DNA from 3 places in the Kitasatospora sp. NPDC057223 genome. Region 1 is predicted to be linked to each of the others. Evidence: riboswitches for the same ligand, from Rfam matches in the RefSeq annotation. Region 1 holds a riboswitch; each other region holds the start of a gene.
What was found. A riboswitch is a leader RNA that binds a small molecule or an ion and turns the genes downstream of it on or off. The one in region 1 is predicted to bind cyclic di-AMP.

Region 1 (10,493 bases):
CCCTCGTGCTTGAAGCGCGGGAACGCGCCGCGGCCCGCGTACTCGGCGGCGTCGTCGAGGATCTCCTCGATGCGCAGCAGCTGGTTGTACTTGGCGACGCGCTCGGAGCGGGCCGGGGCGCCGGTCTTGATCTGGCCGCAGTTGGTGGCGACGGCGAGGTCGGCGATGGTGACGTCCTCGGTCTCGCCGGAGCGGTGCGACATCATGCAGCGGTAGCCGTTGCGCTGGGCCAGCTCGACGGCGTCCAGGGTCTCGGTGAGCGAACCGATCTGGTTGACCTTGACCAGCAGCGCGTTGGCGGTGCCGGTCTCGATGCCCTTGGCGAGGCGGACGGGGTTGGTGACGAACAGGTCGTCACCGACCAGCTGGACCTTGTCGCCGAGCTTGACGGTCATGGCCTTCCAGCCGTCCCAGTCCTGCTCGTCCAGCGGGTCCTCGATCGAGACCAGCGGGTACGAGGCGACCAGGTCGGCGTAGTAGTCGATGAGCTCGGCCGAGGTGAGGCCCTTGCCCTCGAACTGGTAGGCGCCGTCCTTGTAGAACTCGGAGGCGGCGACGTCCAGCGCCAGCGCGACGTCCTTGCCGGGCACGTAGCCGGCCTTCTTGATGGCCTCGACGATGAGGTCGAGCGCCTCGCGGTTGCTGTCCAGGTTCGGGGCGAAGCCGCCCTCGTCGCCCAGGCCGGTGGAGAGGCCGCGCTCCTTCAGCACGCCCTTGAGCGTGTGGTAGACCTCGACGCCCCAGCGGACGGCCTCGGAGAAGGACTCCGCACCGATCGGAGCGATCATGAACTCCTGGATGTCGACGTTGGAGTCCGCGTGCGAGCCGCCGTTGAGGATGTTCATCATCGGGACGGGCAGGACGTGCGCGTTCGGGCCGCCCAGGTAGCGGAACAGCGGCAGGTCCGAGGCCTCGGAGGCGGCGTGCGCGACGGCGAGCGAGACGCCGAGGATGGCGTTGGCGCCGAGCGAGGACTTGTCCGGGGTGGCGTCCAGGTCGAGCATGGCCTGGTCGATCAGGCGCTGCTCGGTGGCGTCGTAGCCGACCAGCTCCGGGCCGATCTGCTCGATGACGGCGAGGACGGCCTTCTCGACGCCCTTGCCGAAGTAGCGGTTCTTGTCACCGTCACGCAGCTCCAGCGCCTCGAAGGCGCCGGTCGAGGCACCGGACGGGACGGCGGCGCGGCCGGTGCTGCCGTCATCGAGACCGACCTCGACCTCGACCGTGGGGTTGCCACGCGAGTCGAGAATCTCACGGGCTACGACGACATCAATGGACGGCACGAGGCATCTCCTAGTGGAAGCAGGTACCCGCGGACTGTTGTGGTGTCTGCGGATGATTGCGGAGTCGTTACGACCAGAGCCTAACCGCCCGGGCTCGCAGGGCCACGTCGACCTACGTCCCGTCTCAGCGTGTGACCGCGCTACTCGCCGGTAGTTCACCTGGATGCCCGACGGATTGCACCCAGAGACGAGCGAAAGGGGCCGTACCGGACAAGCACGGCACGGCCCCGCCGCTCGCGGCTCAGCCGAGGTTCAGCACCTGGCCGGGAATGATGAGGTCGGGGTCGGCGCCGACGACGGAGCGGTTCCCGTCGTAGAGCGCGCCCCAGCCGCCGGCCACGCCCTGGGCGCCGGCGATGGTGCCGAGGGTGTCCCCGGGCCGGACGGTGTAGGCGGCCGGACCGGCCGGGGCCGCGGCAGGGGCGGCGGCAGGGGCGGCCTGCGCGGTACGGGCCGCGGGCGCGAACTGCTCGTAGACGCTCTGGTGGCTGGTCCAGTACCAGTCGCCGTTGTCCTGGTACCAGAACACCTTGTCGTCGGCGTCCCAGCCGGCCCGGCCGCCGAAGTCGGGGGCCCGGCCCGCCTCCTCGTCCGGATCCGCCGCGCTCTGCTGGGCGGGCTTCGACGGGGCCTGCGGCTGGGCCGCCTTGGGCTGCGCCGCCTTCGGCGCGGTCGCGGCGGCCGGCCGGAAGTCGGAGGAGGAGTCGGACGAGGAGTCGGCGGTGTCGGCCTGGGCGGCCGGGCCGCCCTTCGCCAGACCGGCCTTGCGCGAGCAGACCGGCCAGGCGCCCGGCCCCTGCGAGGCGAGGACCTTCTCCGCGACGGCGATCTGCTGGCCCTTGCTGGCCTGGTGCGCCTGGGCGGCGTACGCGCCGCCGCCGAAGGACTTCCAGGTGCTCTGGCTGAACTGCAGTCCGCCGTAGTACCCGTTGCCGGAGTTGATGCTCCAGTTCCCGCCGCTCTCGCACTGGGCGACCTTGTCCCAGACGGAGACCGGCGCGGCCTGGGCGCCGGTGGCGGCGAGGAGCGGCATCGCGAGGCCTACGCCGGCCACGCCCGCTACGGCGATGACCTTCTCGGCCTGGGTACGACGACGGTGACGACCGTTACCAACGAACAGCATGAGGATGTCCCTCTCCGCACGCCTGCGAGGTGAGCTGTCGGGTTCGGACCGGAGATGGCCCGGCCACGTCGGGCGGAAGGTTTCTTCCCGCCTCGGTGGCTTCACCCCAAGCCGTGGGGAAACGGCAGAAAATCGTGGGTCCCCCGCCCCTGCCCGAGGGTCTGGTCGGTTTCCCGGATGTGCGGCGGGCAGGACTCGGCGTTCCGCACTCGGGGCTCGCAGCTGCGAACTGCAGGGAGAGTAGACAGATCCTCACATCAATCACAAGCTCATATCGCAGACATCACGCGGAAATTACGACAGCCCCTGTTTCGTCCACTAACCACGCCCATATGTCCGCATTGATGCGCCTTCTGACCACCTGTGATCAGACATGTTCGACACGCCGTCAGAGTGTCGCGGCCGGATCCGGCACCTCTCCCGAAGCCTCCTCGGGCGTGAATTCGACCGGAAGCGCGCGCAGCCCACGCATGATCAGGCCACCCCGCCAGCGCAACTCCGCCGGGTCCGCGGCGAGCCGCAGGTCGGGCAGCCGGGTCAGCAGGGTGGCGAGCGCGGCCTGCCCCTCCAGCCGGGCCAGCGGCGCGCCGATGCAGTAGTGGATACCGTGGCCGAAGCCCAGGTGCGGGTTGTCCTTGCGGGCGAGGTCGAGCACGTTCTCGTCCGCGAACCGCGCCGGGTCGCGGTCGGCCGCCGCCAGCACCACCAGGACGGGATCGCCCACCGGGATGTCCACGCCGCCGATCGACAGCGGCCGGGTGGCGAACCGCCAGGTGGCCATCTCCACCGGCCCGTCGTACCGCAGCAGCTCCTCCACCGCGGTGCCGAGCAGCGCGGTCTCCCCCGCCGCCACCGACTCCTGCAGCAGCGCCCGCTGCTCCGGGTGCCCGAGCAGGGCGTACAGGCCGTTGCCGATCAGGTTCACGGTCGTCTCGAAGCCCGCGAAGAGCAGGATGAAGGCCATCGCCGCGGCCTCGTTCTCGTTCAGGTGCTCGCCGTGGTCGCTGGCCCGGATCAGCCCCGAGATCAGGTCGTCACCGAGGTCCGCCCGCTTGCGGTGGATCAGCTCCAGCAGGTAGGCGCGCATCCGCTTCACCGCGCGGGCCACCCCGCCGCGCGGGCCGCCGCCGTGCCGGATCATCATGCCCGCCCAGTCCCGGAAGTCGTCCTGGTCCTCCGGCGGCACCCCCAGCAGGTCGCAGATCGCGTAGATGGGGAGCGGGAAGGCGAACTCGTGGATCAGGTCGGCCGAGCCGCGCGCCGCGAAGGAGTCGATCAGCCGGTCGGTCAGCTGCTGCACCCTCGGCTCGAACTCGGCGACCCGGCGCGGCGTGAACGCCTTGGAGACCAGCCGCCGCAGGCGGGTGTGGTCCGGCGGGTCGATGTTCAGCAGGTGCGTCATCAGGTCCGCGCTGCGCTCGCCCGGGATGCCGACCCGGCCCGTCCGGTGGGCCTGCTCGCTGTGGTGGGCCGGATTCTTGGACAGCCGGCCGTCGGCCAGCGCCTGCCGGGCGTCCGCGTACCGGGTGACCAGCCAGGCGTCCACCCCGCTCGGCAACGTGGTGCGGTGCACGGGCGCGTGCTCGCGCAGCCACGCGTACGCGGGGTACGGGTCGGCGGCGAACTCCCACGTGAACAGCGGGGGCTGGGCGTCCGGACGGGTGTTCGGGCAGGCGTCCGGACGGGTGTCCGACTGGGCGTCCGGGCCGGCGGGCGGCTGGGTGGCATACGGCTGATCAGGCATGTCCCGACGGTATCCGGTGGCCAGGAGGCGTGAGCCTGGTCACCTGGTGGGTAATCCCTGTTGCGGAGGGTCGTGACGTGCCTACGATCCTCCGACATGTCTTTGGTGGGCGCCGGTGCGGAGTCGCCCACAGAGGAGGAGCGCGCCATGCGGGTAGCCGGGGCAGTGGTGGTCATCGCGGTACTCGACGGCGGTTCGGGGGCCGATCTGGCCCGCCGGTTCACCGCCGCCGGAGCCGCCGGAGTGCTCATCGCCGACCAGCACCCCAACCGGGCCGAGGACCTCGCGGCCGAGCTGGACCGCCCGGGCTGCCCCGTGGTCGGCGTGTGCGGCGACATCCACCGCCCGAGCGACGTGGCCGCCCTGGTGGACACCGCGGAGAAGCACCTCGGCCGGATCGACCTGTTCTGCGTGGCCGGCCCGGACGGCGAGCGGATCGTCCCGCTCGCCGACCTCCTCGACCTCCCCGACCAGCTCGGCCGCCTCGCCGAGCTGCTCGCCCTCGTCGGCGAGGCGATCAGCGAGGTCATCCCGCAGCAGCGCCGCTCCGCCGACCGGGCACAGGTCGCCTGACCTCCGGTCAGTCCGTGCCCAGGCCCTCCGCCACCCGCACCTCGCGGCGGTAGCCGCGCGCCGCCGCCCGGAGTGCGGCGTCCACGTCCACGCCCGCGTCGTGCGCCCGCTGCGCCAGCGCGAGCAGCAGCACGCCCGCCGACTCCGCGGTCAGCTCCGCCGGCAGCTCGTACGGCGCGTCCGGCACGCCGGTGAAGCCCGCCCGGCGCACCCGGGAGACCAGCTTCGCCGCGTACGCCAGCGCCGGCAGCCCGGCCGGCACGCCGTCCAGGACCGACTCGCGCTGCTTCTCGGCGGCCTTCAGCTGCTCCCAGTTCGCCTCGACCTCGGCCGATCCCCCGGCCTCGACGTCGCCGAACACGTGCGGGTGGCGGTACATCAGCTTCTCGACGATGTCCCCCGCCACGTCGTCGACGGAGAACGGGTCCTCCGGGTGCTCCTCGGCGATCCGGGAGTGGAAGAACACCTGTAGCAGGACGTCGCCGAGCTCCTCTCGGAGCGTCTCCCGATCGCCCTCCTCGATCGCCTCGACCAGCTCGAAGGACTCCTCGACCAGGTACTTCACCAGCGACTCGTGGGTCTGCTCGGCGTCCCAGGGGCAGCCGCCGGGCGAACGCAGCCGGTCCATCACCGAGGCCAGGTCGAGCAGCCGCGCGCCCGGCAGGTCGTACGAGCCGGGCAGCAGCTCGATCTCCGGCACCGCCCCCGCCTCCTCGACGGCGAGCCTGGCCAGTGCGTCCGTCAGCCCAGGATCGCCGTCCGGACTGCCCAGCCAGACGGTGACCGGCCGGTCGCCGCCGACCAGCAGGCGGGCCAGCGCCGGAGCCGTCCCGCGCTCGACGAGCTCCACCTCGACACCCGCCTGGCGCACCGCCGGCAGCTGCGGGTGCGCCTCGTCCGCCGCGAGCACCCGGTCGGCGCCGCGCAGCGCCTCCCAGGCCGGCCAGGAGAGCAGGCCGGGGGCGACCCGGTGGGTGGTGGTGAGCAGGATCAGCTTCGGGGCGGGTGCAGAAGTGGTCACGCTCCGAACCTACCTGCCCCGGCGCCTCGCCCGGGACGGCGTCCGGGGCGAGGCCCGGGACGGTGCAGCCCCGGGGCCCGTCAGCGAACCAGCGCGGTACCGCCGGGCGGATCGGGCAGCAGGGCCACCTGCTGCACGTCCCACCTGCCGTACCGGGGGCTGACCCGGACGTGCAGCGCCAGCGCGGCGTCCGCGAGCGCCCGGCGCACCGCCGCGTCCCCCGCCTCCGTCCCCGCGTCCAGTCCCTGCGCGGCCGCGAGGCGGCGGATGCCCGCCTGCTGCCGGTAGTACGTGTCGATGCCCTCCGCCGGGACGCCCCGGCGGGCCAGCACCCGGGCGAGCTGCGCCGCACCGCCCGCCGCCGCCTGGTCCGCCGCGCGGGCCCCCGCCACCTCGCCGGCCGTCACCCGCAGGCCGCGGTCCGCCAGCGCCCGGGCCACCAGCGCGTCCCGGACGAGTTCGGACAGGGCCCGCCGGGCCAGCCCGTCGGCATCCGCCCCCGCGCCGGTGCCGGCGTCACCCGACGGCCCGGCAGCCGCCGTACGCAGCCCGGCGGCCCGCGCCTGCACGGTGGCGAGGCTGATCCGCTCACCGCCGACCAGCGCCGCCGCCCCCGGTTGAACGGCCCCGCCGCAGGAGGTGAGGAGCACGGCGGGGCACAGCAGGACGCCTGCGAGGGCGGTTCGGCGGTTCATCCCGGCCCTCCCTGGCGGTGCGGACGGCAGCTCTGCTGGACCCTCCCGAGACTAGGCCGCCGCCCGCCCGGCAGCGAGGACCCTGCGCCGAACGGGGAGGCGCGCGGCGCGGATCGCTCTCAGCGGCCGGGCGGGTACGGGCTGCCCGTGCCCGGGGCCGGCCAGCCGCCCGAGCGGGGGTCGAAGGCGGGCGGGGCGGCAGGTGCGGGCGGGGTGGCGGGCGGCTGCGGGTGGGTCCGGACGGCCGGGTGGCCGGTGCCGCTGCCCGTCCGGTGCTGCTGGAGCTGGTCGAGGCTCTGCCGCAGGCGGCGGACGGCCTCGTGGTGCGGGCCGAGCAGCCGTTCGCGGTCGAGGAGCAGCTGGAGCAGCCACTCCCAGCCGCCCTCGGTGTCGCCGCCGGCCGCCCGCAGCAGCCCGATCCGCTCGCGGATGTCGTGGAGGCGCCCCGGGTCGGGGTCGAGTCCGGCGTCGAGCCGGGCCGAGTGGGCGGTGAGCAGCGCGTGGTACTCCGCGAGCGCCTCCGCGCCCTGGCCGAGCTGCTCCAGGCACTCCGCCGCCCGGTAGCGGTGGTCCAGCCCCTGCGGACCGTGCGGACCGCCCTCGGCGGCGGCGGCCAGCAGCCGGTACTCCGGCAGCGCGTCCCGGAAGCGGCGTTCCTTCAGCAGGGTGCGGGCGTAGATGGTGCCGATGGTGCCGACCAGCGGGGCGCTCGCCCCGCGCTCGGCGCGGGCACGGGGCAGCAGCCGCGCCGCCAGGTCGATGACCTCGGCGTGGCGCTTCGCGGCGACCAGGTCGGAGAGTTCGGCGCAGGCGAGGGTCAGGTCGCCGGCCTGCTGCGGCCGGGGCGGGGACGGGGCAGGCGGCAGGTACGGGACGGGATGCGGGTACGGAGCGGGTGTGGACGCGGCGGGGACGGGCTCGGCGGACACGGCGCTCATCAGCAGCGGCCTGGGCTCCGGCCACGCCGCTGCGGGCGCCGGCGCGAACGGCCCGGCGGCGGGGGCGGCCCGGTCGACGGGCGCGGGCGCGGGCTGGGGGTGGTGCGGGAAGCGGAAGGGGCGCGTGGGGTCGGGCACCGCGCCGTACCGGGGCTGTGGTCCGCCCTCGCCCGGCGGGAGCAGCGGCAGCAGTCGCGCGTGCACCTGCTGGGCGTCGGCGGGGCGGTCGGCGGGCTGCTTCGCGAGCAGGTCCAGGACCAGGGCCTCCAGCACGGCGGGCACGTCCGGGCGCAGCTCGCGCAGCGGCACCGGCGGCTCGTCGACGTGCCGGCGCAGCACCCCGAGCGCGGTCGGGGCACGGAACGGCTCCTCGCCGCAGAGCATCTCGTGCAGCATGCAGCCCAGCGCGTACAGGTCGCTGCGGGCGTCGGCGGTCGCGGCGAGGGCCTGTTCCGGAGCCATGTAGGGCGGGCTCCCGACCAGGTCGCCGGTGAGGGTGAGCCGGGTGGCCCCGTCCTCCAGCGCGGTGGCGATGCCGAGGTCGAGCAGGATCACCCGGCCGTCGTCGCGGACCATCACGTTGCTGGGCTTGAGATCCCGGTGGACCACCGGCACGGCGTGGACGACGGCCAGCGCGGCGCAGACCTGGGCCGCGACCGCCACCGCACCCGCCACCGGCAGCGGCGCCTCCTCGGCGATCAGGTCGGCCAGGCTGACACCGGGGACGCGCTGCATGACGAGGTACAGCTCGCCGCCGTCCTCACCGGCGTCGAAGACGGTGACCAGGCCGGGGTGGTCCAGCGCGGCGGTGATCCGGCACTCCCGCAGGAAGCGCCGGCGCAGCTCGTCGCCCCGGCTGCGCCGCTGCGGCTCGGCGGTGCCGGCCGGCAGCAGCCGGTCGGGGTGCAGGAGTTTGACGGCGACCCGGCGGTCCAGCCGCTCGTCGTACGCCGCCCAGACCTGGCCCATGCCGCCGTGCCCGATCTTCTCCGCCAGCCGGTAGCGGCCGCCGATCACGCGGGCGGCCGGCGGGCGGCCGCCCGCGGCGCGTGCTGCGGTCACGGCCGGCCCTGCTCGGCCTGACGGCGCAGCAGTTCACCGAGTTCCTGCAGATCGTCAGCGGGGTTCGTCGCGGCGGGCCGCAGGGCCGGCCCGGGCGGGAAGGCGGGCGCCTGCGGCGCGGGGGTCTGCGGCGCAGGGGCCTGCGGCGCCTCGTACCGGGCCAGCAGGGGGAAGGCGTCGGGCGCGGCCGGCGGGGAGGGCACCACCGGCATCGCGCCGGCGGTGGGCGCGGTCGCCGTGTACCAGTCGGACCGGACAGGCTGTACGGGCGGTACGGGCGGTACGGGCCGGTCATGAGCCGGTACGCGCTGCGCCCCGGCGGCCCAGACCACCCGCCAGTCCATCGCCAGGAAGTGCAGGGGCGATCCGAGCCAGCACAGCACCATGGCGACCATTCCGGTGGTGTCGGCCGTGCTGTGGCCGCTCTTCGAGCTCCCGGCCACGACGGCGCTGACCACGTACACCCCGAACAGCACGATGAAGAGGACGGCGCCGGCCACGTCGTACGCCCGCCTGCGCCGCACCGCGAGCACCAGCGACGGGACCATGCAGAGCAGTCCGGCCGTCAGCAGTGGCGCCAGGCAGCAGAGCACCTTCCCTGCCACCCCGTACGGGCCTGCGGGCTTCCGGTACGCACCACCGGGCGTGGGCGGACCGGGCGGCGGCCCGTACCGGCCGGGGTAGTGCCCTGCCATCTGTACTCCTGAGCGGGTGGTGACGGTGGGTCGGTGGGGCGTTCACGCCCCCGCACACGCTACCGCCACCGGCCGACGGCCCGGAGGGCTTCCCGCCCTACGGGGCGGACGGCCCCCCGCGACCGGCCTCACTGTTCGCCGGGTTCGAGCGCCAGGGTGCCGTCCGCCAGACCGTCCGTCAGGCCCTGGGACAGTGCCCGCCCGAGGGCGGCCGCCTGGTGCAGCGCAGCGTCGAACGCGGCGATCCGGGCGAAGGCCGCGCCGAGCAGGCGCTGCCGGGCGAGCGGCAGCCGGGCCAGTTCGACCCGGCGGATGTCCAGCCGGGCGGTGGTGGACGCGTGGCTGGCGGCCCGGCGGGTCAGACCGGTCGAACGGAGCTGTCCGGCCAGGAACTCCGGGTCGAGCAGGGCCTGGTCCGGCCGCAGCAGGTGCAGCTGGCGCCCGAGGGCGGCGCCCTCCAGCGGGCCGCCGGCGTGCACCACCCGGGCGGCGCCGCCGAGGGCCGGCACCAGGACGTCACCCGCGCGGGTGAGGACGGGTGCGTCCGCGGCGCCGTCGAGCACCGCGCCGGGGGTACCGCCCTCGACCACGTCCTGGTCGGTCAGCACGGGGGTGCCGGCCGCGCCGTCGGCGGCCGGGCGGGCCGGCACGCCGGGCCCGGAGGAGAAGACCTCCAGGGCGCCGCTCCGGACCAGCTCGCCGACGGTGACCACGGCCGGGGCAGGGGCTTCGGACGGCTCCGGTCGTGCCACCCCGGGCAGCACGGCATCCGGCTCGGCCAGCGGGCCCAGCAGTTCGGCCAGCCGTCCGCGCAGGTGGGCGAGCGCCGCCGCGCCGCCCGCCGGCGCCGCGGGCGGGACGTGGCGGGCCGGCGACAGGTCGGTCTCGTCGTCGAGCAGGTCGATCGCGGCCACCACCCGGTGCACCCCGGGCCGGTCGGCGGGCAGCGGCTGCCCGGCCCCGGCCGCCAGGTCGAACCCGCGCCAGGCCGTCACCACGGTGGCCCGCAGGTCGGCCCAGTCGACCCGCTCCCGGCCGCCCTCGCCGGCCGGCCGGCCTGCGGCGGCGTCCAGCAGCAGCACCTGGCGGAAGTCGTCGCCCGGGGCCGGCCGGCGCAGCACCCACAGGTGCAGCGGCACGCCGTACGGCGGGGCCGCGCCGGCCGGCAGCGCGATCACGGCCCGCAGCGCGCCCGAGCGCAGCAGCTCCGCGCGCACCCGGCGCCCGGCCCGGCGGGAGGCGACCGTGGGCGGCAGCAGCAGCGCGGCCAGCCCGCCGGGGCGGGTGTGCGACAGGCAGTGCAGCACCCAGGCGAGTTCGGACTCGCCGCGCGGCGGCACCTGCCCGGCGGGCCAGCGG
Region 2 (10,493 bases), on a different contig from region 1:
ACTCCTCCTCGGGTACGGATCGCCAGCATGCCCGTTCGCCCGGGATCCGGCCAGGTCTGCCGCCGTCGGACCTGGCCGCGGGCACGGCGAGGCCGCCGCCCCGCGGGAACTGCTCCCGGGGGACGGCGGCCTCTGCCTGCTGTGGTGGTGCTGCCGGATCAGACCCGGCCGGCGAAGTCCGGCGCCCAGTTGGCGACGGTCTGGGTGCGGACACCCGCGGCGGGGTTGGCGGCCTCGACGTAGCTGCCGTTGCCGGTGTAGATGGCGACGTGGTAGACGCCCGAGTCGCTGCCGTTGTTGGACCAGAACAGCAGGTCGCCCGGCTGCAGGTTGTCCAGCGAGACGTGCGTGCTGGCGGCGGCCTGGTCGGCGGCCACCCGCGGGATCGAGACGCCGGCCGCGCGCAGCGCCGCCTGGGTCAGGCCCGAGCAGTCCCAGCCGCCGTTGCCGGTACCGCCGTAGATGTACGCCTGGCCGACCTTCGACTGCGCGAAGGAGACCGCGGCGGCCATGCTGCCGGAGGCGGGCGCCTGGGTGGCGGCCGCCGTGGTGGTGGTCGCGGCGGCCGGCTCGGCCGCGGCGGGCTTCGCCGCGGTGTCCGTGGAGGTGGACGCCGCAGCGGTGGCCGAGGAGCCCGACCGGTTGAACCAGTCGAACTTCTTGCCCGAGGAGTCGGTGCTGGACGCCTTGGTGGCGCCCTGGGCCGCGTCACCGAGGGCCAGGTGCTGCCCCGGGTAGATGACGTCGGCGCCCTCGGTCAGGACGGACTTGTTGAGCTCGTACAGACGCTCCCAGCCACCCTGGACGTTGTTCTTGTCGGCGATGCCGGACAGCCAGTCGCCGGCCAGCACGGTGTAGGTGCGGGTGCTGTCGTGGCCGCCCTGCTGCGACCAGGACTTGTTGCCGTTCCAGGACTTGCCGGCCGAGGAGCCCTTCGAGCTGCTCGCGGAGCTGTCGCCGGTGGCCGGGGCGGCCGGCTTGGCGGTGGCCGGGGCCGAGGGGGCCGGGGCCGCCGGAGTGGTGGGCTTGGCGGCCGCCGGGGCGCCGGTGTCGACCGAGGCGGCGGCGCCGCCCTTGGTCAGGCCGGCCTGGACGGAGCAGACCGGCCAGGCGCCGGGGCCCTGGACGGCGAGGACCTTCTCGGCCGTCGCGATCTGCTGGTCCTTGGTGGCGAGGTCGGCGCGCGAGGCGAACGCGGTGCCGCCGAACTCGGCCCAGGTGCTGTTGGTGAACTGGAGGCCGCCGTAGAAGCCGTTGCCGGTGTTGATGCTCCAGTTCCCGCCGCTCTCGCACTGGGCGACCTTGTCCCAGGTGGCGACGGTTGCGGCGCCCGCGGTACCGGCGGTGAGGCACGGGATCGTGAGGCCGACACCCGCGACGCCGACGGCGGCGATCAGGCGACGGGCGGTACGGCTGGACAGACGGGTGCCGTTGGTGGTCAGCATGAAGACGTGATCCTCTCCCACGCCTGCGAGGTGAGCTGTCGGATTCGGGCTGGAGTTGCCCGGCCGTGCTGTGAGCACGGCTTCACCCCTAGCCCTGGAGCCGGTACTTGACCGGTCCGGGGCGGCTTACCTGGGTCCCCCGCGCCTGCCGTGGTGCGTTTTTCGCGCTGCCAGCGCATCCGACGGCAGGCCTCGGCGTTGCGGATGAACTGGGTTCGTGTGACCACGAACGGGGAGCACGTTAAGCAGACTTAAGTTCAAACTGCAAACATGTGTGACGCTCGTCACGTTTGATGCGCGACCCCTGTGCGGCCTGGGTCCTCATGATCAGAAATGACCGATTTCGGGCAAAACCCGTGCCGCGGAGGAGATCTGCCTATCCTTCAGAGGGTCGGCGCGAAGCCGTGGGGGCCGGCGGGAGGGCACGAAACCATGACCGACGGGAGCTCGCAACCGGAGGGCGAGGAGCCGCCCTCCGGGACCAACGGCCCTACGGGGCAATCTGGTACAACCCGACAGTCCGGGAGAAAGCGGCAATCCTGGACACTGCGGGGCATACCCCGTCGAACGCTGCTTCGCGGGCTCGCAGCCGGCACCGTTGCCGCCGTCGTCGCGGGCGAGGAACTGCTCCGCCGCTCCATGGACAATTCGGTCAATTCACCGCAGAGCGCCACGAAAGCGACCGAACCCGGCACCGCCGCACCGGGCCTGAGTCCCGGTCACGAGCACCCCGGCCCGGCCGCGGGCCCGCCGCCCGCGCTGGACGAGAACGGCCGCCGCTGGTCCGACCCGGCCGGCTGGGGCGGCGCCCTACCCGGCCCCGGCAGCGCCGTACGGATCACCGACAGCGTGCTGCTCGACACCGACGCCACCGTCGGCTCCCTGCTCGTCGAGCCGGGCGGCGCGCTGGTCTTCGCCGCCGACCGCACCCTCACCCTCGACTCGGCGGGGAACGTCGAGGTCCGCGGCGCACTCGCGCTCGCCCCGGCCGGCGCCGCCGTCCACGCCCTGCGCTTCCCCGCCGTCGACGAGCGCCGCTTCCGGGGCGACGGTGCGGCCGTCCTCGCCACCGACACCGGTCTCTGGGTCACCGGCTCCGGCTACCTGCGGCTGGACGGCGCCGCGCGGACGGCCTGGGTGCGCGCCGCCACCGCGCTGGCGGCGGGCGACACCGAGCTGGTGCTGGCCGCCGCTCCCACCGGCTGGCAGCCCGGCGACGAACTCGCCGTCACCCCCACCGCGCCCCCCGACACGGCGGACTTCTCCACCCGCTACGACCTCTGCACGGTCGCGTCCGTCAGCGGAGCCACCGTCACCCTGCGGGAGGCGCTGGCCTTCGCGCACCCGAGGGTCGCGGCCGGAGGCGGCGTCACCGTCGGCGCCGAGGTGCTCAACCTGACCCGCAACGTCCGGGTCGAGGGCACGCCCGGCGGCCGGGCCCACGTCCACCTGACCAGCTCCCGGCCGGCCGACGTCCGGCACGCGGCCCTGCGCTGGCTCGGCCCGCGCACCGGGACGGCGGAGACCTGGACGTCCCCCACCGGAGCGGCCCCGATCACCGCCCCCGTCACCGGCCGGTACGGGCTGCACTTCCACCTGCTCGCCGACAGCAGCCGGGGCACCGTGGTCGAGGGCGTGGTCGTCCGCGACGCCGGCAACCACGCCTTCGTCCCGCACGGCAGCCACGGCATCACCTTCCGCGGCTGCATCAGCCACGACACCTGGGAGGACGCCTACTGGTGGGACGGCCCGGCCGACACCCGCACCCCGCAGGGCCCCTCCGACGACATCGTGTACGAGTCCTGCGTCGCCTCCCGCACCGTGCGCGAACCGAACCCCCGGGCCTACCGCCTGACGGGCTTCAGCCTCGGCGCCGGGACGGGCGGCGTGGCGCGGGACTGCGTCGCCGTCGGCGTCCAGGGCGCCACCGGGGCCTCCGGCTTCGAGTGGCCGGAGACCAGTGAGGGCGTCTGGACGTTCGAACGCTGCCTCGCCCACAACAACCTGCGGGACGGCATCTTCGTCTGGCTCAACGCCAGGTACCACCACGTCGTCACCGGATTCGTCGGCTACCACAACGGCGGCTGGGGCATCGAACACGGCGCCTACCTCAACGACTTCGACTACTCCGCGAGCGTGCTGTACGGCAACGGCGCCGGGGGAGTGTCGCTGCACGCGCTCGGCCGCGACCGGGGCACCGTCTTCGACGGCCTGCTGATCGACGCCGCGGGCCAGTCCGACTACGCCGTCGCCACCGAGCGCCACCAGCTCGCCGGAGCGGGAGTCACCTTCAGCCGCAGCCTCCTGACGGGGTACCGCAAGGCCGGCATCGCGCTGCGCGCCGAGCCCGACGGGCAGCCGGACGTCCTCGTCGTGCTGGACTGCGAGTTCGGCGGCAGCGAACTCTGGCTGGACCAGGGGGCCCCGGCCCCGGACGTCCTGCTGCGCAGGGCGGGGGAGTCCACCGCCGTCCGGGTCGTCGGGGCCGGTGCGGGCGGCGCCGCCGTGCCGCGGTGGAACGCCGCCACCGTGCCGGCTCCCGAGCTGACGGCCGCGCCCCGGCCGGTGCTGACCCCGGCGCCGGCGCTGCGGGACGCGGCGGCCCCGACCGGCCGCCTGGCGCCGGTGCACTGAACGCGGTGGGGGCCCCGGACGAGTCCGGGGCCCCCACCGACTGTCGTACGGCGCGCGCTACTCCGCCTCGGCCTGCTCGTGCTCCGGGGCCGGCTCCAGGGCCTGCTCCGCCGCGGCCAGGGCCGTTTCGAGGGCGGCCAGGTAGGTGGAGGCGATCAGCTGGCCGACCGTCGGGTAGGCACCGAGCGGGGCCGCGCTCGGGCAGCCGGTCTCCTCGGCGGCGGTGGCGAGCAGCTCGGGGTCGGCCTCCGGGCCGATCACCAGCGGGGCCAGCGCGGGGCGCTGCGAGCCGGTGGCGCGCAGGTGCTCGACGGCCGCGGCCACCGAGCCGGGCACGTCCAGGGCGGCGGCGACGACCGGCACGGCGAGGCGGGCGGCGAGCAGTACACCGGTGATCCCGGCGGCGTCGGCCGCCTCCTCGCCGCCGACGGTGGTGAGGACCACACCGTCGGCCGCGGTGGCGATGGCGAACAGCCGGGCGCGGTCGGCGCGGGCCAGCCCGGCCTCGGACAGCCGGACGTGGACGGCCTCGGCCAGCAGCGGGTGCGGGCCGAGCACGTCGGTGATGACGGCGCCGGAGCCGGCGGCGAGCGCGTGCAGGCCGTCCAGGTAGCCGTGCGGGCCGGGCAGCAGCGGCACCACCACGGGTGCGGGCAGGCCGGCCTGCAGGGCCTGGGCGATCAGGTCGGCGACGCCCGGCTCGGTGGCCTGGCCGGACGCGTCCGGGAGGTAGGCCGCGGCGGTCTGGACGCCGGACTGCTCGCTGCGGACGATCGACAGGAGCTCGTCGACCACGGACCGGGACTCGGGCCCTGCGGTCGCCGGCACGGCGAGCACCAGGGCCGGGGAGCCGGCCGGGATCTCGGGGCGCTCGGGTCGACGGTGGCGCCCCCGCGCACGGGAGCCTGGAGTGCGGACGGGCAGTGGCGCGCCCGGGATGGCTGCGGTGCTCATGGCGGAGATCGTAGGACATCGGCCCGGCCGAGTCGCAGTCGGCTGCCCATATCGGACGGTAGGCATGCCGTCATTTCGGTCATAGGACGACAAATCCGTCAGCTAATTCGTCGGGTCCCCGTCACTCCGACCGGCGCTCGACCGGTCGGCGCGCGCCGGTCGGCCCGACGGCCGGTGGCCCGCGGGTGCCGCCGGCCGTCGGGCGGGCGCCAGGTGCGACCCGAGTGACATCTATCACAGCCCGTGCGATGACTGACTGTGGGTCACGGCCGGGCGACTCCCGGCATCCGAAGATCAACATTTTGCTGGGGGCCGCCTACGGGCGGTTATCGCGGGGCCTGCGTTTCGGTCAGCTATGTCCGCTTACATACCGTCGGCCGGGCAGGTCGCGGATGGTTCCACCTGGTTCGGAGGATCCGGTGCACCTGCAATGTCCCGTGCTGATGCACGTGCACTGCGGCTATCATCACGTCAAGTGAGGCGCGTGCCGGGCCGGCAGGGGGGCCGGGCCTCGAACACCGCGGCCTTTCGGGCCGGGCGCCGAACTGGACGACTACTCCGGTCTCTTCGGGAGATTTCTATGCACCACACGTACAACGGCATGGCGGCTGCTGACCTGCAGGGAGTGCTCTGGCAGAAGAGCCGGCACAGCAACTCCCAGGGCAACTGCGTCGAGTTCGCCGCACTGCCGGACGGCAGTGTCGCGATGCGCAACTCCCGCTTTCCGGACGGTCCGGCGCTCATCTACACCCGGGCCGAGATAGCGGCGCTGCTGCTCGGCGCGAAGGACGGGGAGTTCGACCACCTGGGGCTCTGAGGCGCGGTCACCGTCTCCGCCGTCACTGTCAGGAGGCCGTCGTGGGTGCTGACACCACGACGGCCGTTTTCGTCTTCTCGGGTCACCGGCGTCCGCTCGGTTCCCGCCCCGTGTGCGGGCCCGTGTGGCGGGCCCGTGGTCCGGCTCCGCGCCGGCGGGCCGTCAGGCCGAGCGGCGGTGCCGCCCGAGCGCCTCGCGGGCCGCGGCCGCACCCGGGTCCTCGGCCTCGAAGAGCGCCCAGACCACCTTGCCGGCGCCGGCCAGCGGGTGCCAGCCCCACGAGCGGCTGAAGGAGTCCACCAGGTGCAGGCCCCGGCCGGACTCGGCCACGAAATCGGCCTCCCGGGCGACCGGCCCGTTGCTGCTCGGGTCACTGACCGCGCAGACCACCTGCGGTGAGCGGTGCACCAGGCTTATTCGGATCGGCAGCCGGCCGTCCATGGCCTGCTGCGGTCCGCCCTGGGCGGGAAAGGCGGCGAGGTCGCCGGCGGACGGGCCCGTTTCGGGCCGGGCGCCGACGGCGTGCCGCAGGGCGTTGGTCACCAGCTCCGAGGCGACCAGTGCGACATCGTCGAACAGGTCACCGAGTCCCCAGCGGTGGAGCGTCGTTCTGGCGAAGTCGCGCGCGGTTCTGACGGCTTCGAAGCGGGGAGCGAGCGTACAGGTGACCACGTGGGGGTCGACCGCCAAGGCCGTACCGGTGCTCATGAAGAGCTCCTCCCATAAGGGGGCCGACACGGCTGGACCCGCCGGGGTCATGCCGGTCACCTCCGACTCGCTCGGCCGTTGGGCTGCCGCCTCGTACGGCCCTTGCGCGCACACAAGTGCCCGGTTGCGCCGCAGCGCTGCCGGGCTGGTGTGCGGTGTCGCGCACAGGGTCGATGCGGTACCCGCGGGAATGCCAGGGATGTGCAGGTGCACGTGCACCATGGTCCTCTGCGCTCACTGCAGATGCAAGAGTCGATTCACGTGCAGTCGTATCGCTGGCATATGCAAGCGCCGGATGCACGTGCATTCTGGTGCCCGAGGTGCAGAACTGATAGATACATCCGTCAGTACGGGCACCGTGAGCGCTCAACTGATGGCAGACTGTGCGCTGTTTGCCCAAGGTGGAGGTTTGGACCGCATGACCACAGTTCAGCCGGGCGGCGGCTCGATGGTTCGCCGGATCCTCCTCGGCTCCCAGCTCCGCCGGCTCCGCGAAGGGCGGGGAATCACCCGCGAGGACGCGGGGTACGCCATCCGCGCCTCCGAGTCCAAGATCAGCCGGATGGAGCTCGGCCGCGTCAGCTTCAAGGAGCGCGACGTCGCCGACCTCCTCAGCCTCTACGGCGTGACCGACGGCATCGAGCGCGAGGCGCTGCTCGGCCTGGTCCGCGAGGCCAACAAGTCGGGCTGGTGGCACAGCTACAACGACGTGCTGCCCGGCTGGTTCCAGACCTACGTCGGCCTGGAGGAGGCGGCCACCCTGATCCGCACCTACGAGGTGCAGTTCGTCCCCGGCCTCCTGCAGTCCGAGGAGTACGCCCGCGCCGTGTTCGGGCAGAGCCGCCCGGTGATCAGCGACGAGGAGCTGGAGCGCCGGGTCAGCCTGCGGCTGCGCCGGCAGAAGCTGCTCACCGACGGCAACAGCCCCCGCCTGTGGGCGGTCATCGACGAGGCCGCGCTGCGCCGCCCCGTCGGCGGGCCCAAGGTGATGCGCGGCCAGCTCCAGTACCTGATCGACATCGCCGAGCAGCCCAACGTCGTCATCCAGGTGATGCCGTTCCGCTTCGGCGCCCACGCCGGCGAGAGCGGCGCGTTCTCCATCCTGCGCTTCCCCGAGCAGGACCTCGCCGACGTCGTCTACCTCGAACAGCTCACCAGCGCGCTCTACCTCGACAAGCGCGACGACGTCGACGCCTACATCCAGGTCATGGAACGCCTCTGCGTGGACAGCCTGACGCCCGGCCAGACCATCGACCTGCTCGCCTCGATCCTCGCCGAGCGCTGACCCGGCCCGGCACCGCCCCCGGCGCAGGCCCTCAGGCCCGCGCCGGGGGCGTCGTCCGGTCCGGCGGCGCCGGCTGCGGCGGCAGTCCCAGCTCCCAGGCCAGACCGTAGCGGCCGAACAGGTCCGCGCGGATCGGCGCCAGCGGCAGCTCCGCACCCGGCAGCAGCACCCCGATGCAGCCTCCCATCAGCGCGCTGCGCAGCACCGCGTGCTCGGCGGGCGGATCCGGCGCGCCCCAGTCCCGCAGCAGTTCCTGGAGGATCGCGCCGAGCTGCCGCTGCTCCGGATCCTTCACGAAGGAGCCCGTGTCGGGGTCGAGGATCAGGGCGAGATGCGAGCGCATCACCCGGGGGTGCGCCATCGCGACGCCCAGCACCGCGTCGATCGCCCGCGCCAGCCGCTCCTCCGGTGAGGCCCCGGCGGTGAGGCCGGCCAGCGCGGCGGACAGTTCCAGGTGCATCAGCCGGTGCGTCGCCGACTGCATCAGCAGCCGCTTCCCGTCGAAGTAGTACGACAGCAGCCCCCGCGCGAGCCCGGCGCGCTCGGCTATGTCGGCCAGGGTCGTGCCCGTGTACCCGTGCTGGTCGACGAGCTCCACGGTGGCCCGCATGATGCGGCGCCGGGAGCGTTGGCGCATTTCCTCGTTGACCGAATCCCCGCGAGGTGCCATCGTGTCTGCTCCGTACGTTCGTTGGCTCCCGGCCAATATACTGGCGCGGAAGCCCGCCGAAACCGTCGTACCCGCACATCGCAGGGGCACGAGGGGACGGTTGCGTACGGAGGAGCCGGTTCCACCAACACGGGGGTTTGGTGGAACCGGCTCCGTTCGACTCCTGAGCCCGCGTCAGCGCCCGCTCAGCACCTCGTCGGCCCCGACCTCGCTGGCGGACTTCGCCGACGGGTAGTCGTAGTCCGGCACCGCCACCGGAGCCGGCCGCCGCCGGTCGATCACCGCACCGGCCGCTGCCACGACCAGCCCCAGCAGGGCCACCGCGACCACCAGCAGGAGCGCCGGGCGGTAGCCGTCCAGCTGCGCCTGCGGGCTCTCGCCGCCGCCGCTGCCCGCGGTGATCACCGCGGTGACGATCGCCAGCACGATCGCGCTGCCGACCTGCATGGCGGTGTTGACCAGGCCGGACGCCAGCCCCTGCTCCTCGTCCGCGACGCCGTTGGTGGCGGCGATGTTGACGGACGGGAAGGCCAGCGCGAAGCCGATCCCCAGCAGCACCATGCTCGGCAGCACCAGTGCGACGTAGCCGCTGTGCTCGCCCAGCCGCAGGAACGTCGCGTAGCCGAGCAGCAGGGCGAGCACGCCGATCGGCAGCAGCCTGCTGGTGCCGAAGCGGTCGACCACGCTGCCCATCCGGGTCGCGGACAGGGCGACCAGCGCACCGGCCGGCAGCAGGGCGAAGGCCATCTCCAGGGCGGACCAGCCGAGCAGTCGCTGCAGGTAGAGCGTCACGATGAACTGGAAGCCGGCGTACGAGCCGAACAGCGTGAAGGCGACCAGGTTGGCCCGGGCGACCCCGCCGTTGCGGAAGATGCCCAGGCGCACCAGCGGGTGCGGGGTGCGCAGCTCGATCAGGATGAAGGAGACGGCGAGGGCGGCCGCGGCGATCAGCGACCCGATCGTGCGCAGGCTCAGCCAGCCGGCGCCCTGGGCCTCGGTGACGGTGAACACCAGCAGCAGGACGGCGGTGGTGCCGGTGATCGCGCCGGCCACGTCGTAGCCGCCGGCGGCGCGCTCGTCGCGGGCCTGGCGGGGCAGCAGCCGGGCGGCGAAGACGAGGGCGATCAGGGCGACCGGTACGGGCATCAGGAAGGTCCAGCGCCACCCGGCGGAGGTGAGCAGGCCGCTGAGCACCAGGCCGAGCGAGAAGCCGCTCGCGCCGCAGGTGGTGAAGATGGACAGGGCCCGGTTGCGGGCCGGCCCCTCGGGGAACGTGGTGGTGATGATCGACAGGGCGGCGGGGGCGGTGAACGCGGCGCTGACGCCCTTCAGGAAGCGCGCCCCGATCAGCAGCCCGCCGTTGTCGACCAGACCGCCGAGCAGGGAGGCGGCGGCGAAGACCGCGAGGGCGACGAGGAAGACCCGGCGCCGTCCGAGCAGGTCGGCGGCGCGGCCGCCGAGCAGGAGCAGGCCGCCGTAGCCGAGGACGTAACCGCTGACGACCCACTGGAGGGCCGAGGTGGAGAGGTTCAGGTCGGTGCCGATGGAGGGCAGTGCGACGCCGACCATCGAGACGTCGAGGGCGTCGAGGAACATGGCGGCGCAGAGGACGACGAGGGTGCCCCAGAGGCGGGGTGTCCAGTTCTGCTCGGGGTGCGACGGCAGGTCAGCTGGCCCTGGCAGGTGAGGGGTTGAATCGGAGCGGCGTGTGGCGGTCATGGGGAGGACACTACATGCATGTGCAATCAATGCAAGTAAATATAGTGTGAACGCAATAAGTTCCTGAGCATGTGCTACTCTGGCGATGTGTCCGAACTCGACCCCACCGCAGATGCGGCCCTGGTGACAGGCTGGCGCGACCTGCTGGCCCGCCACGCCGCCACCGCCTGTGCCCTCGACCGTGAACTCGGCGAGCGCCACGACCTGGGCATGAGTGAGTTCGAGGTGCTGGAGCGCCTTGCGGAGGACGCGGAGTCGGGC
Region 3 (10,493 bases), on a different contig from region 1:
TGCCGCCCGCAGCGGTGGTCGAGGCCCTGCTCGACGCCCCGGCGGGGGCCTGGGCTGCGACCCGGGTGTCGGCGGATGGCATCGTGTCACCGGTACTCCCCGCGATCCCGCCCCGGCAGGACGCGTCCCCCGTGCTTGGAGCGAGATGAGCCAGACCGTCACCCGTGCCCTGCGCCTGCTCGCCGAGCTGGGCGAGGGCGAACGCTCCCTCGACCAGCTCGCCGAACTGCTCGGCGTGCACAAGACGACCGCGCTGCGCCTGCTCCAGAGCCTGGAGGAGGAGCGCTTCGTCTACCGGGACGCCGCCTACCGCTACCACCTCGGCGCCGGCCTGTTCGCGCTCTCCAGCCTGGCGCTGGAGCAGCGCGGGGTGCGCCGGGCGGCGGCGGCGCACCTGGCCGCGCTGAACTCGGCGACCGGGCAGACCGTCCATCTGGCCGCCTACGAGGGCGGCGAGGTGGTCTACATCGACAAGTACGACTCCCGGCACCCGGTCAGGATGTACTCGCGGATCGGCCTGCGGGCGGCACTGCACTGCGCCGCGGTGTCCAAGGTGCTGCTCGCGGACCTGCCGGCGCCCGAGCGGCGCCGGGTGGTGGCGGGGATCGACTTCGTCCCGTACACGGCGAACACGCTGACCACGCCGGAGGCCCTGCTGGCCGAGCTGGACACGGTCGCCGTCCGGGGCTGGGCGCAGGACCACGCCGAGCACGAGTCCTTCATCAACTGCGTCGCCGCACCGATCCGGGACGCGACCGGGCGGGTGGTCGCGGCCGCCTCGATATCGGTGCCGGACGTCGTGCTCCCGTACGAGCGCGTGCTGGAGCTGCTGCCGCAACTGCTGGCGACCGCCCGGGCCGTCTCGGCCGACTGCGGCCTGCCGCCGACCGACCTCCCCCGCCATTGACCACCACCTTCCGCCATTACCGCCTTTGAAGCTTCCGCCATTTACCGCCTTTGATGACCGCAATTCTTGATAATCACCACATTTGACGGTCACTACCCTTGGCGACCGTCACCTTTGATGGCCGTCACCCTCGACCACCATCACCCTTTCTGCCCGACGACCTGCACGACCGACGACGAGATGAGCGAGTACCCCGACATGAGTGACAAGGCCGAGATCCGCACCGACGGCGCCCCCGCCCCCGCCTGGATGTTCTCCCAGGGCGTCCGCAAGGGCCCGATCCTGCAGGTGTCCGGCCAGGGCCCGCAGGACCCGGCGACCGCCGAGTACCTGTACCCGGGCGACGTGAAGGCGCAGACCCGGCGGACGCTGGAGAACGTCAAGGCCATCGTCGAGGCCGGCGGCGCCACCGTCGAGGACGTGGTGATGTTCCGCGTCTACCTCACCAAGCGCTCCGACTTCGCGCTGATGAACGAGGTGTACGCCGCGTTCATCGACGAGAACATCAAGCCCGGCGGCGTGAAGCCGTGCCGCACCACGATCTTCTGCGAGCTGCCGCAGGAGCCGATGCTGGTGGAGATCGACGCCCAGGCCGTCATCGGCTGACGGCGGGCGACGGCCCCGGCAACGGGCCCGGTCGGACGGCTGTGGGGCCGTCCGGCCGGGCCCGGGGCGCTGGACGGAGTCCACGGCGTCGTCCGCGTCCACGTCCGCATGCACGTCCATCGCCTGGTCCGGCCCGCCACCCGGATGCCGCCAGCGGTGGCGGACCCGCCGCACGGGCCGAAGGCTGGGACCGACCTGCACCCTGCTCCGGAGGCCCGGCCCATGACCGATACCACCGTGACCGCGCCCGCCGCGCCCGGAGCGCCCTCGCTGAGCCGCCGCCAGACCAACGTCGTGTTCATCACGATCGTGCTCGGCATGCTGATGGCCGCCCTGGACCAGACGATCGTCTCCACCGCACTGCCGACGATCGTCGCCGACCTGGGCGGCGCCGGGCACATGGCCTGGGTGGTGACGGCCTATCTGCTGGCCGAGACCGTGGCCACCGTGCTGGTCGGCAAGTTCGGCGACCTGTTCGGCCGGAAGATCGTCTTCCAGGTCAGCGCGGTCGTCTTCATCGTCGGCTCGGTGGTCTCCGGCGCGGCCAACGGCATGACGGTGCTGATCATCGGCCGGGCGATCCAGGGGGTCGGCGGCGGCGGGCTGATGGTCACCGCGATGGCGCTGATCGCCGACGTCATCCCGCTGCGCGAGCGCGGCAAGTACCAGGGCGCGCTGGGCGCCGTGTTCGGCGTCACCACGGTGGTCGGCCCGACGCTCGGCGGCCTGTTCACCGACCACGCGTCCTGGCGCTGGTGCTTCTACGTCAACATCCCGATCGCGGCCGTGATGATCGTGATGGCGGCCCGTTCGATCCCGGCGGTGAAGGCGGCCGTCCGGCCGGTGATCGACTACCTCGGCATCGTGCTGGTCGCGCTCGGCGCGTGCGGCCTGGTGCTCGGGCTGGAGTGGGGCGGCAACGAGTACGCCTGGGGTTCGGCGACGATCATCGGCCTGTTCGTCGGGTCGGCCGTGCTGCTGACGGCGTTCGTCCTCGTGGAGCTGCGGGCGCCGGAGCCGATGCTGCCGATGCACCTCTTCCGCAACTCGGTCTTCACGGTCTGTTCGATCCTCAGTTTCATCGTCGGCTTCGCGATGCTCGGCGCGATGACGTACCTGCCGACGTACCTCCAGTTCGTGGACGGCGTCTCGGCCACCGGTTCGGGCGTGCGGACACTGCCGATGGTGGTCGGCCTGCTCGGCACATCGATGCTGTCGGGCATCGTGGTCAGCCGCACCGGGCGGTACCGGATCTTCCCGATCCTCGGCACCGCGGTGATGGCGGTGGGCCTCTACCTGATGTCGACGATGGGCCCCTCGACCGGAGCGTGGCTGGAGTCGCTCTACATGTTCATCCTCGGCCTCGGGATCGGGCTGGCGATGCAGGTGCTCACCATCGCCGTGCAGAACACCGTCCCGTACCACGAACTGGGCACCGCGACCTCGGGCGTGACCTTCTTCCGCACCCTCGGCAGCGCCTTCGGCACGGCCGTGTTCGGCACCCTGTTCAACAACCAGCTCGGGCCGAACCTGGAGGCGGCCTTCGCCCAGTCGCCCGGCGTCCCGCCGGCCGCGGTCCAGAGCCCGGCCGGCCTGCAGGCGCTGCCCGAGGAGGCGGCCCTGCCGTTCGTCCACGCGTACGCCGACACCATCAACTACGTCTTCCAGTGGGTGGTGCCGGTCGCCGTCGTCGGCTTCGTGGTCGCCTGGTTCCTCAAGGAGGTGCCGCTGCGCGACAGCGCCCGGGCCGGCGCCGCGGACATGGGCGAGGGCTTCGGCGCACCGGACAGCGCGGACGCCGACAAGCAGTTGGAGCGGGCCCTCGCCAACGTGCTGCGCCGCACGAAGGGGCGGCCCGAGATCGGGCGGCAGCTGCTGGCCGACTCCGGCAGCACCGTGACGCCGGACCAGGCCTGGATGCTCGGTCAGATCTACTGGCGCAACCGCCTCCAGGGCGGGGCCTCGCTCGCCGCCATCGCCGCCGCGCACCACATGCCGCCCGAGGTCCTGCAACCCGCCGCCGACCGGACCCTCGGCGCCGGCTACGCCGAGAGCGACGGCGGGCGGCTCGGTCTCACGGCCGCCGGGCAGCAGGAGGTCGACCGGCTCGCCGAGGCGTGGCGCCGCTGGATCGACGGCCACCTCGACGACTGGGACGTCACCGATCCGGGTGACCGGGCCCGCCTCGACCGCGCCGTCGAGTCCATCGCGGCCCGCCTCTTCGAGGACGACCAGGCACCGTACCGGGACAAGGTGCCCGTCTGACGGCGGGACGGAACGCAAAACTGGCCGGGCCCGCAGCGATGAGCGTTCGCTGCCGGCCCGGCCGGTGTTTTCCGCAGGTACTGCCGTGGTCACCGTGCGACGGTCAGCCCGTCACGTGGGGGGACCAGGTGTCAGATGCTGACACCGTGGGCGCGCAGGTACGCGATCGGGTCGATGTCCGAGCCGTACTCCGAGCCGGTGCGGACCTCGAAGTGCAGGTGCGGGCCGGTCACGTTGCCGGTCGCACCGGAGAGGCCGATCTGCTGACCGACGGTCACGGTCTGGCCGACCTTGACGCCGATCGAGGACAGGTGCGCGTACTGGGCGTACTTGCCGTCGGCGAGCTTGATCTCGACCTCGTTGCCGTAGGCGCCGCCGTTGCCGGCCTTGACCACGGTGCCGTTGGCGATGGCCTTCAGCGGGGTGCCGGTGGCGGCGACGAAGTCGGCACCGGTGTGGTGGCCGCTGGACCACATGGAGCCGGCCACGCCGTAGGCGGTGCCGAGCTTCACGCCGGCGATCGGCGCGGTGTAGCCGGAGGTGCTGGCCACGGCGGCGGGCTTCGGCGCGGCGGCGGCGGTGGTCGCGGCGGCGGCCGGGGCCTTCGTCGCGGGGGCGGCCGGCTTGGCGGTCTCGGCGGCCTTCGGGGCCACGGACGCCTTGGCGCTCGGGGCGGCCTTCTTGGCCGGCGCGGAGTCGGAGGAGGTCTTCGGCGCGGCGGGCTTCGGGGCCTCGGCGGCCGGGGCGGCGGCCTTGGCGCCGAGCGCGAGCTTCTGGCCGGGGAAGATGAGGTTCGGGTTGGAGCCGATGACCTCACGGTTGTTGTCGTACAGCGCGTGCCAGCCGCCGGTGACGTTCTGCGAGGCCGCGATCTTCGACAGGGTGTCCCCGCCGTGGACCTTGTAGCTCTCCACCGCGGCAGCGGCGGGGGCGGCGGCCGGGGCGGCCGGGGCGGCCTCCACGGCGGCGGTCTTCTGGGTCACCGCGATGGCGTCGACGCTGGTGGCGCCGGTCACGGCGGCCGAGTGCGACTTGGCGGCCGGCACCGTGTGGGCCTGGGCGCTGACGGCGGTCACCAGGGGAAGGGCGAGCACGGCGCCGGTCACACCGGTGGCGATGCCGATACGGGCCAGACGCGGCAGACGGTTCGTGATTGCGGACATGGGGTATTTCCTCTCCGACGCCTGCGAGGTGAGCTGTCGGGTTCGGGCTGGAGTTGCCCGGCCGCAAGCGCGGCTTCACCCCAAGCCGTCCCGGTGACCGGGACGGCGACTTACCTGTGGGTCCCCCACTCCTGCCGTACAGAGTTGTTCGAAGCCTCCGGGCAGCGGCAGGACTAGGCGTTCCACCCGGCGGGCCCACCCGGACCATGGCCGGGCAGTCGCTGAAGCAAAGCTGATGAAGCCGGGCAAATCAATGTCGATCACGTTTAGCCCCGGAATTTCACGGGAATCCCATCGAATTCCGTGACTCTCCGAATGATCGGCTGTGCAGTATGTGCACGGATCAACTCCGCTGAGCGACCGGCCGACCCCCCTCCGGTCACTTTCTCGGCCCTGCGTGGATATCCCGGCACGCTCAGCCACCACCCCGACGCGCCGCCGGTGACCCTTGTCACTTCACCCGCTCCGGCGCAGGATCGAGCCGTGAGAACCGACGACGCGGGCACCTTGGCACTCGGCACCGCACAGGGGCGCTGGGTGATCCTGGCGACCGTCCTGGGCTCCAGCATGGCGATGCTCGACGGCACCGTCGTCAACGTCGCACTGCCCAGGATCGGCGCGGATCTCGGCGCCTCGCTGGCCGCCCTGCAGTGGACCCTGAACGCCTATCTGCTCACCCTGGCCGGCCTGATCCTGCTCGGCGGCGCCCTGGGCGACCGCTACGGGCGGCGCCGGGTCTTCCTGATCGGCGTCTGCTGGTTCGCCGCCGCCTCCGCCCTGTGCGCCGCGGCGCCGAACGTCGGGGTGCTCATCGCGGCGCGCGCGCTGCAGGGCATCGGCGGCGCACTCCTCACACCCGGCTCGCTGGCGATGCTCCAGGCGACCTTCCGGCCCGACGACCGCTCGGCGGCGGTCGGCCTGTGGTCCGGCCTCGGCGGGGTGGCGGCGGCGGTCGGCCCGTTCCTGGGCGGCTGGCTGGTGGACGGGCCCGGCTGGCGGTGGATCTTCCTGCTGAACGTCCCGCTGGCCGCCGTGGTGCTGGCGGTCGCCGGCCGGCACGTTCCGGAGAGCCGGGACGAGAGCGCCACCGGCAGCTTCGACGTCCGCGGCGCCGTCCTGGCCGCGCTCGCGCTCGGCGGGGTGACGTACGCGCTGACGGCGGCCGGTGAAGGGCTCTCCCCCGGGGTCTGGGTGTCGGGCGCCGCCGGGCTGCTGCTCGGCGCCGCGTTCATCGCCACCGAGCGCCGCCACCCGGCGCCGATGCTGCCGCTGGAGCTGTTCGCCTCCCGCCTCTTCACGGCGGTGAACCTGGTCACGCTCTGCGTGTACGCGGCGTTCAGCGGCGTCTTCTTCCTGCTGGTGGTGCAGCTCCAGACGGTCTCCGGCTTCACCCCGCTGACCTCCGGCCTCGCGCTGCTGCCGATCACCGTGCTGATGCTCGCGCTGTCCGCCCGGGCCGGCCGGCTCGGCAAGCGGATCGGCCCCCGGCTGCCGCTCACCGTCGGGCCGCTGCTCTGCGCCTGCGGCGTGCTGCTGATGCTGCGGATCGGCGCCGACGCCTCCTACTGGACGGACGTGCTGCCCGCGACCACGGTGATGGGCTGCGGGATGGTCCTGCTGGTGGCACCGCTCACGGCGACCGTGCTCGCGGCGGTGGAGGTCCGCCGGGCCGGGATCGCCAGCGGCGTCAACAACGCGGCCGCCCGGGCGGCCGGTCTGCTGGCCGTGGCGGCGCTGCCCGCACTGGCCGGCCTCAGCGGCGACGCCTACCGGGTGCCCGCCGCGGTGGACTCGGCGTTCCGCACCGCGATGCTGATCTGCGCGGGCCTGCTGGCCGGCGGCTCGCTGATCGCGCTGGCCACGGTGCGCGGCAACGTCCTGGCGCCGGACCACCCGGTGTCCGAGCCCGACGCGAAGTGGGCCTGCACGGCCGGCGCCCCTCCGCTCGACCCGGGGCACCCGGCGCACGAAGGGCCCGAGACGCCGCAGGGCCCCGCCACCGGAACGGTGACAGGACCCTGAGCATGGCCTGACGGAACGTCAGAGGATGTCGCCCGGAGCGTACTTGGCGGCCTCCGGGTGAGCGGCCGCGACGGCCTCGATGCGTCGCACGACCTCGGCGACCTGCGCCCCCGCCGCACCGGTGAAGGAGAGCCGGTCGGCGAGCAGCGCGTCCAGCCCGGCCCGGTCGAGCGGCATCCGCTCGTCGGCGGCCAGGCGGTCCAGCAGCTCGTTCTCACGGGCACCGGCGCGCATCGCCAGCGCGGACGCGACGGCGTGCTCCTTGATGATCTCGTGCCCGGTCTCCCGGCCGACCCCGGCCCGCACCGCGCCCATCAGGACCTTGGTGGTCGCCAGGAACGGCAGGTAGCGGTCGAGCTCGGCCTCGATCACGGCGGGGAAGGCCCCGAACTCGTCGAGCACCGTCAGGAAGGTCTCCAGCAGGCCGTCGAAGGCGAAGAACGCGTCCGGCAGCGCGACCCGGCGCACCACCGAGCAGGAGACGTCGCCCTCGTTCCACTGGTCGCCGCCGAGCTCGGCGGTCATCGAGGCGTACCCGCGCAGGATGACGGCCAGGCCGTTGACGCGCTCGCAGGAGCGGGTGTTCATCTTGTGCGGCATCGCGGAGGAGCCGACCTGGCCCTCCTTGAAACCCTCGGTGACCAGCTCGTGGCCGGCCATCAGCCGGATGGTCTTGGCCAGGCTGGACGGCGCCGCGGAGAGCTGGACGAGTGCGGACAGCACCTCGAAGTCCAGCGAACGGGGGTAGACCTGGCCGACGCTGGTCAGCACGTTGTCGAAGCCGAGGTGGCCGGCGACCCGCTGCTCCAGCTCGGCGAGCTTGTCGGTGTCACCACCGAGCAGGTCCAGCATGTCCTGGGCGGTGCCGACCGGGCCCTTGATCCCGCGCAGCGGGTACCGGGTGATCAGCTCCTCCAGGCGGCTGAACGCCACCAGCAGCTCGTCGGCCACGGTCGCGAACCGCTTGCCGAGGGTGGTCGCCTGGGCGGCGACGTTGTGCGAACGGCCGGCCATCACCAGCTCGGAGTGCTGGGCGGCGAGCCGGCCCAGGCGCACCAGGACCGCCACCGTACGGTCGCGGACGTGCTGCAGGGACTGCCGGATCTGCAGCTGCTCGACGTTCTCGGTCAGATCCCGGGAGGTCATGCCCTTGTGGATCTGCTCGTGGCCGGCGAGGTCGCTGAACTCCTCGATCCGGGCCTTCACGTCGTGTCGGGTGACGCGCTCACGCGCGGCGATGGATTCGAGGTCGACCTGGTCGAGGACCCGCTCGTAGTCGGCGACGGCGGTGGCGGGCACCTCGACACCGAGGTCCTGCTGGGCCTTCAGGACGGCGAGCCACAGGTGGCGCTCAAGGACCACCTTGTGCTCGGGGGACCACAGCTGGGCCAGGGTCGCCGAAGCGTACCGGGAGGCCAGGACATTGGGGATCTGGGGCTTCGCGCTCACGCTTCGCAAGCCTAACAGCCGAGGTCAGCCGATTCGTCGGCGCCCGGCCGGTAGCCGACGGAGCCGGCCGGGGAGCGCGGTCAGACCCGGCCGGAGAGCACCGGCAGCACCTGGCGGCAGATCGAGTTCAGGGCGATCCGCTGCTCCTCGCTCATCGCGTCGAAGGCCTGGTGGGTGCGGGCCATCTCGGCCCGGACCAGATCCAGGATCACGCGGCCCTGCTCGGTGATCACGACGATCTTCACCCGGCGGTCGCCCGCGGCGGCCTCCCGGTGGGCCAGCCCGAGGGCCTCCAGCCGGTCGACGATGCCGGTCACGTTGGAGGCGTCGCAGCCCAGCCGCCCGGCCAGCGCCCGCATCGGGACGGGCTCGTGCACGGCGCCGAGCGCCTTGGCCTGGGAGGAGGAGAGACCGTGCCTGGCCGCCGCACCCGCGAAGTCCTGGAAGTACGCCGCTCCGACGGCCGCCACGGCCTCCATCAGCTCGGCGGTGGTCGGTGCGTTGGCGGTCGTCGCCGGTGTCGAACCCATGGTCGTAAGGGTACGCATAAAAGGTTCAGCAACTCCAGCTTCAAGCACGGCAAAGGACTTTCCGCACAACCGCAGCACCCCAGGTCAGGGCGGTACCGGAGACCGTCACAGCGGCTTCACAGCACCAGCTGGTCGAACAGCCGGCGCAGCTCGGCCTCCGGGTCGGCGGTCAGCCCGGTGTGCACCGGCCCCGGCTGGACGACGGCGCTGCGCGGCGCGGTCAGCCAGCGGAAGCGCTGCCCCGGGTTGTCGGCCGCGGCCGGCCCCGCCTCGGGCCCGCCCGCGCAGACCGCCTCGATGCCGTGCAGCGCCCGCCGGACGCCGGCGACGTCGGCCACCGGGTCGAGGGCCAGCAGCCGCCCCTGGTCCAGGTGGGTGCGGGCGCCCAGATGGGCGCTCTGCCGGCAGTAGAGCAGCACGCCGACGTTGACGCACTCCCCCCGCTCGACCCGGGGCACGGCACGGATCACCGCGTACTCGTAGTCGTGCAGAGCGTCCTGCGGGACAGCGTGCGTACCGCTCACGCGGACACCTCCGGGAGCCAGTCGCGGGGGCCCGCGAGCCGTGCGGTGAGCTGCGCGCGGTACGCCTCGCGCACCGCCTCGGGCGAGTCGAAGCCCGGTTCGTCGGTCAGCCAGACGTCGGGGATCTGCGCCACGGCGCCGGCCAGCGCGTCGGCCGCCAGCGGAGCGAGGACCTTGTCGGCGGCGGCGACGTCCGGCCGGGCGCGCAGCAGCGCGTGGTCCGCCGCGTCGTACGGGCGGCGGGTCCAGCCAGCCGCGCCCGTCCACTGGTGGTGGAAGATCAGGCTGGCCCCGTGGTCGATCAGCCGCAGGCCCCCGGTGGCGACCAGCAGGTTGGGGTTGCGCCAGGAGCGGTCGACGTTGCCGATCAGCGCGTCGAACCAGAGCACCTGCCCGGCGAGTTCCGGCTCCACGTCGAAGCAGAGCGGGTCGAAGTTGAGCGCCCCGCTGACGAAGGCCATGCCGAGGTTGAGGCCGCCGCTGGCGCGCATCTGGCCCTGCACCTGCGGGTCGGGCTCACTGCGGGCGAGCACCGGGTCGAGGTCCACGGTGACCAGCCGGGGCACCGGCAGGCCGAGCCGGCGGCCCAGCTCACCGGCCAGCACCTCGGCCACCAGCGCCTTGCGGCCCTGCGCGGCCCCGGCCCACTTGAGCGCGTAGAGCCGGTGGTCGTCGGCCTCGACCAGGCCCGGCATCGAGCCGCCTTCACGTAGTGGCGTCACATACCGGACCGCCGTCACCTGGGAGAGCACTCGGACAGCCTACCGATCTGTCAGGTCCGCCCGGCGCAGGTCCGGCCGCGCGCCCGTAGCGGTGGCAATGCGCGTTGGACCGTGCGAGTGTGGCGAACAGTTGTCCTGGTACGGCTCGGACCAGCACTGTAAGGATGAACGATGGAACGTCCTCGGATCCTGATCGTGGGCGGCGGCTTCGCCGGACTGGAATGCGCCCGCCGCCTGGAACGCAAGCTGGCGCCCTCGGAGGCGGAGATCTCCCTGGTCACGCCGTTCAGCTACCAGCTGTACCT

Region 2: linked by a shared signal. The riboswitch ahead of ACFUK0_RS34755 (transglycosylase family protein) and the one ahead of ACFUK0_RS11065 (transglycosylase family protein) in region 1 are both predicted to bind cyclic di-AMP.
Region 3: linked by a shared signal. The riboswitch ahead of ACFUK0_RS04450 (peptidoglycan DD-metalloendopeptidase family protein) and the one ahead of ACFUK0_RS11065 (transglycosylase family protein) in region 1 are both predicted to bind cyclic di-AMP.

What each region holds. Positions count from the first base shown of each region.
Region 1 is NZ_JBHUWW010000021.1:13,572-24,064, reverse strand. It holds gene eno (phosphopyruvate hydratase) at 1-1,283, opposite strand, end outside; gene ACFUK0_RS11065 (transglycosylase family protein) at 1,525-2,406, opposite strand; cyclic di-AMP (ydaO/yuaA leader) riboswitch at 2,412-2,584, opposite strand; gene ACFUK0_RS11060 (cytochrome P450) at 2,795-4,150, opposite strand; gene ACFUK0_RS11055 (SDR family NAD(P)-dependent oxidoreductase) at 4,247-4,723, shown strand; gene ACFUK0_RS11050 (MazG family protein) at 4,731-5,744, opposite strand; gene ACFUK0_RS11045 (SurA N-terminal domain-containing protein) at 5,825-6,439, opposite strand; gene ACFUK0_RS11040 (protein kinase) at 6,559-8,439, opposite strand; gene ACFUK0_RS11035 (hypothetical protein) at 8,436-9,134, opposite strand; gene ACFUK0_RS11030 (N-6 DNA methylase) at 9,263-10,493, opposite strand, start outside.
Region 2 is NZ_JBHUWW010000153.1:8,656-19,148, reverse strand. It holds gene ACFUK0_RS34755 (transglycosylase family protein) at 159-1,445, opposite strand; cyclic di-AMP (ydaO/yuaA leader) riboswitch at 1,453-1,611, opposite strand; gene ACFUK0_RS34750 (hypothetical protein) at 2,085-4,079, shown strand; gene ACFUK0_RS34745 (sirohydrochlorin chelatase) at 4,137-5,033, opposite strand; gene ACFUK0_RS34740 (DUF397 domain-containing protein) at 5,614-5,850, shown strand; gene ACFUK0_RS34735 (ATP-binding protein) at 6,013-6,558, opposite strand; gene ACFUK0_RS34730 (helix-turn-helix domain-containing protein) at 6,977-7,843, shown strand; gene ACFUK0_RS34725 (TetR/AcrR family transcriptional regulator) at 7,875-8,513, opposite strand; gene ACFUK0_RS34720 (MFS transporter) at 8,688-10,232, opposite strand; gene ACFUK0_RS34715 (MarR family winged helix-turn-helix transcriptional regulator) at 10,320-10,493, shown strand, end outside.
Region 3 is NZ_JBHUWW010000006.1:99,752-110,244, forward strand. It holds gene ACFUK0_RS04430 (sugar kinase) at 1-149, shown strand, start outside; gene ACFUK0_RS04435 (IclR family transcriptional regulator) at 146-907, shown strand; gene ACFUK0_RS04440 (RidA family protein) at 1,025-1,513, shown strand; gene ACFUK0_RS04445 (MDR family MFS transporter) at 1,658-3,778, shown strand; gene ACFUK0_RS04450 (peptidoglycan DD-metalloendopeptidase family protein) at 3,910-4,941, opposite strand; cyclic di-AMP (ydaO/yuaA leader) riboswitch at 4,945-5,121, opposite strand; gene ACFUK0_RS04455 (MFS transporter) at 5,425-6,963, shown strand; gene purB (adenylosuccinate lyase) at 6,982-8,412, opposite strand; gene ACFUK0_RS04465 (MarR family winged helix-turn-helix transcriptional regulator) at 8,493-8,942, opposite strand; gene ACFUK0_RS04470 (DUF3037 domain-containing protein) at 9,059-9,466, opposite strand; gene ACFUK0_RS04475 (HipA family kinase) at 9,463-10,218, opposite strand; gene ACFUK0_RS04480 (NAD(P)/FAD-dependent oxidoreductase) at 10,360-10,493, shown strand, end outside.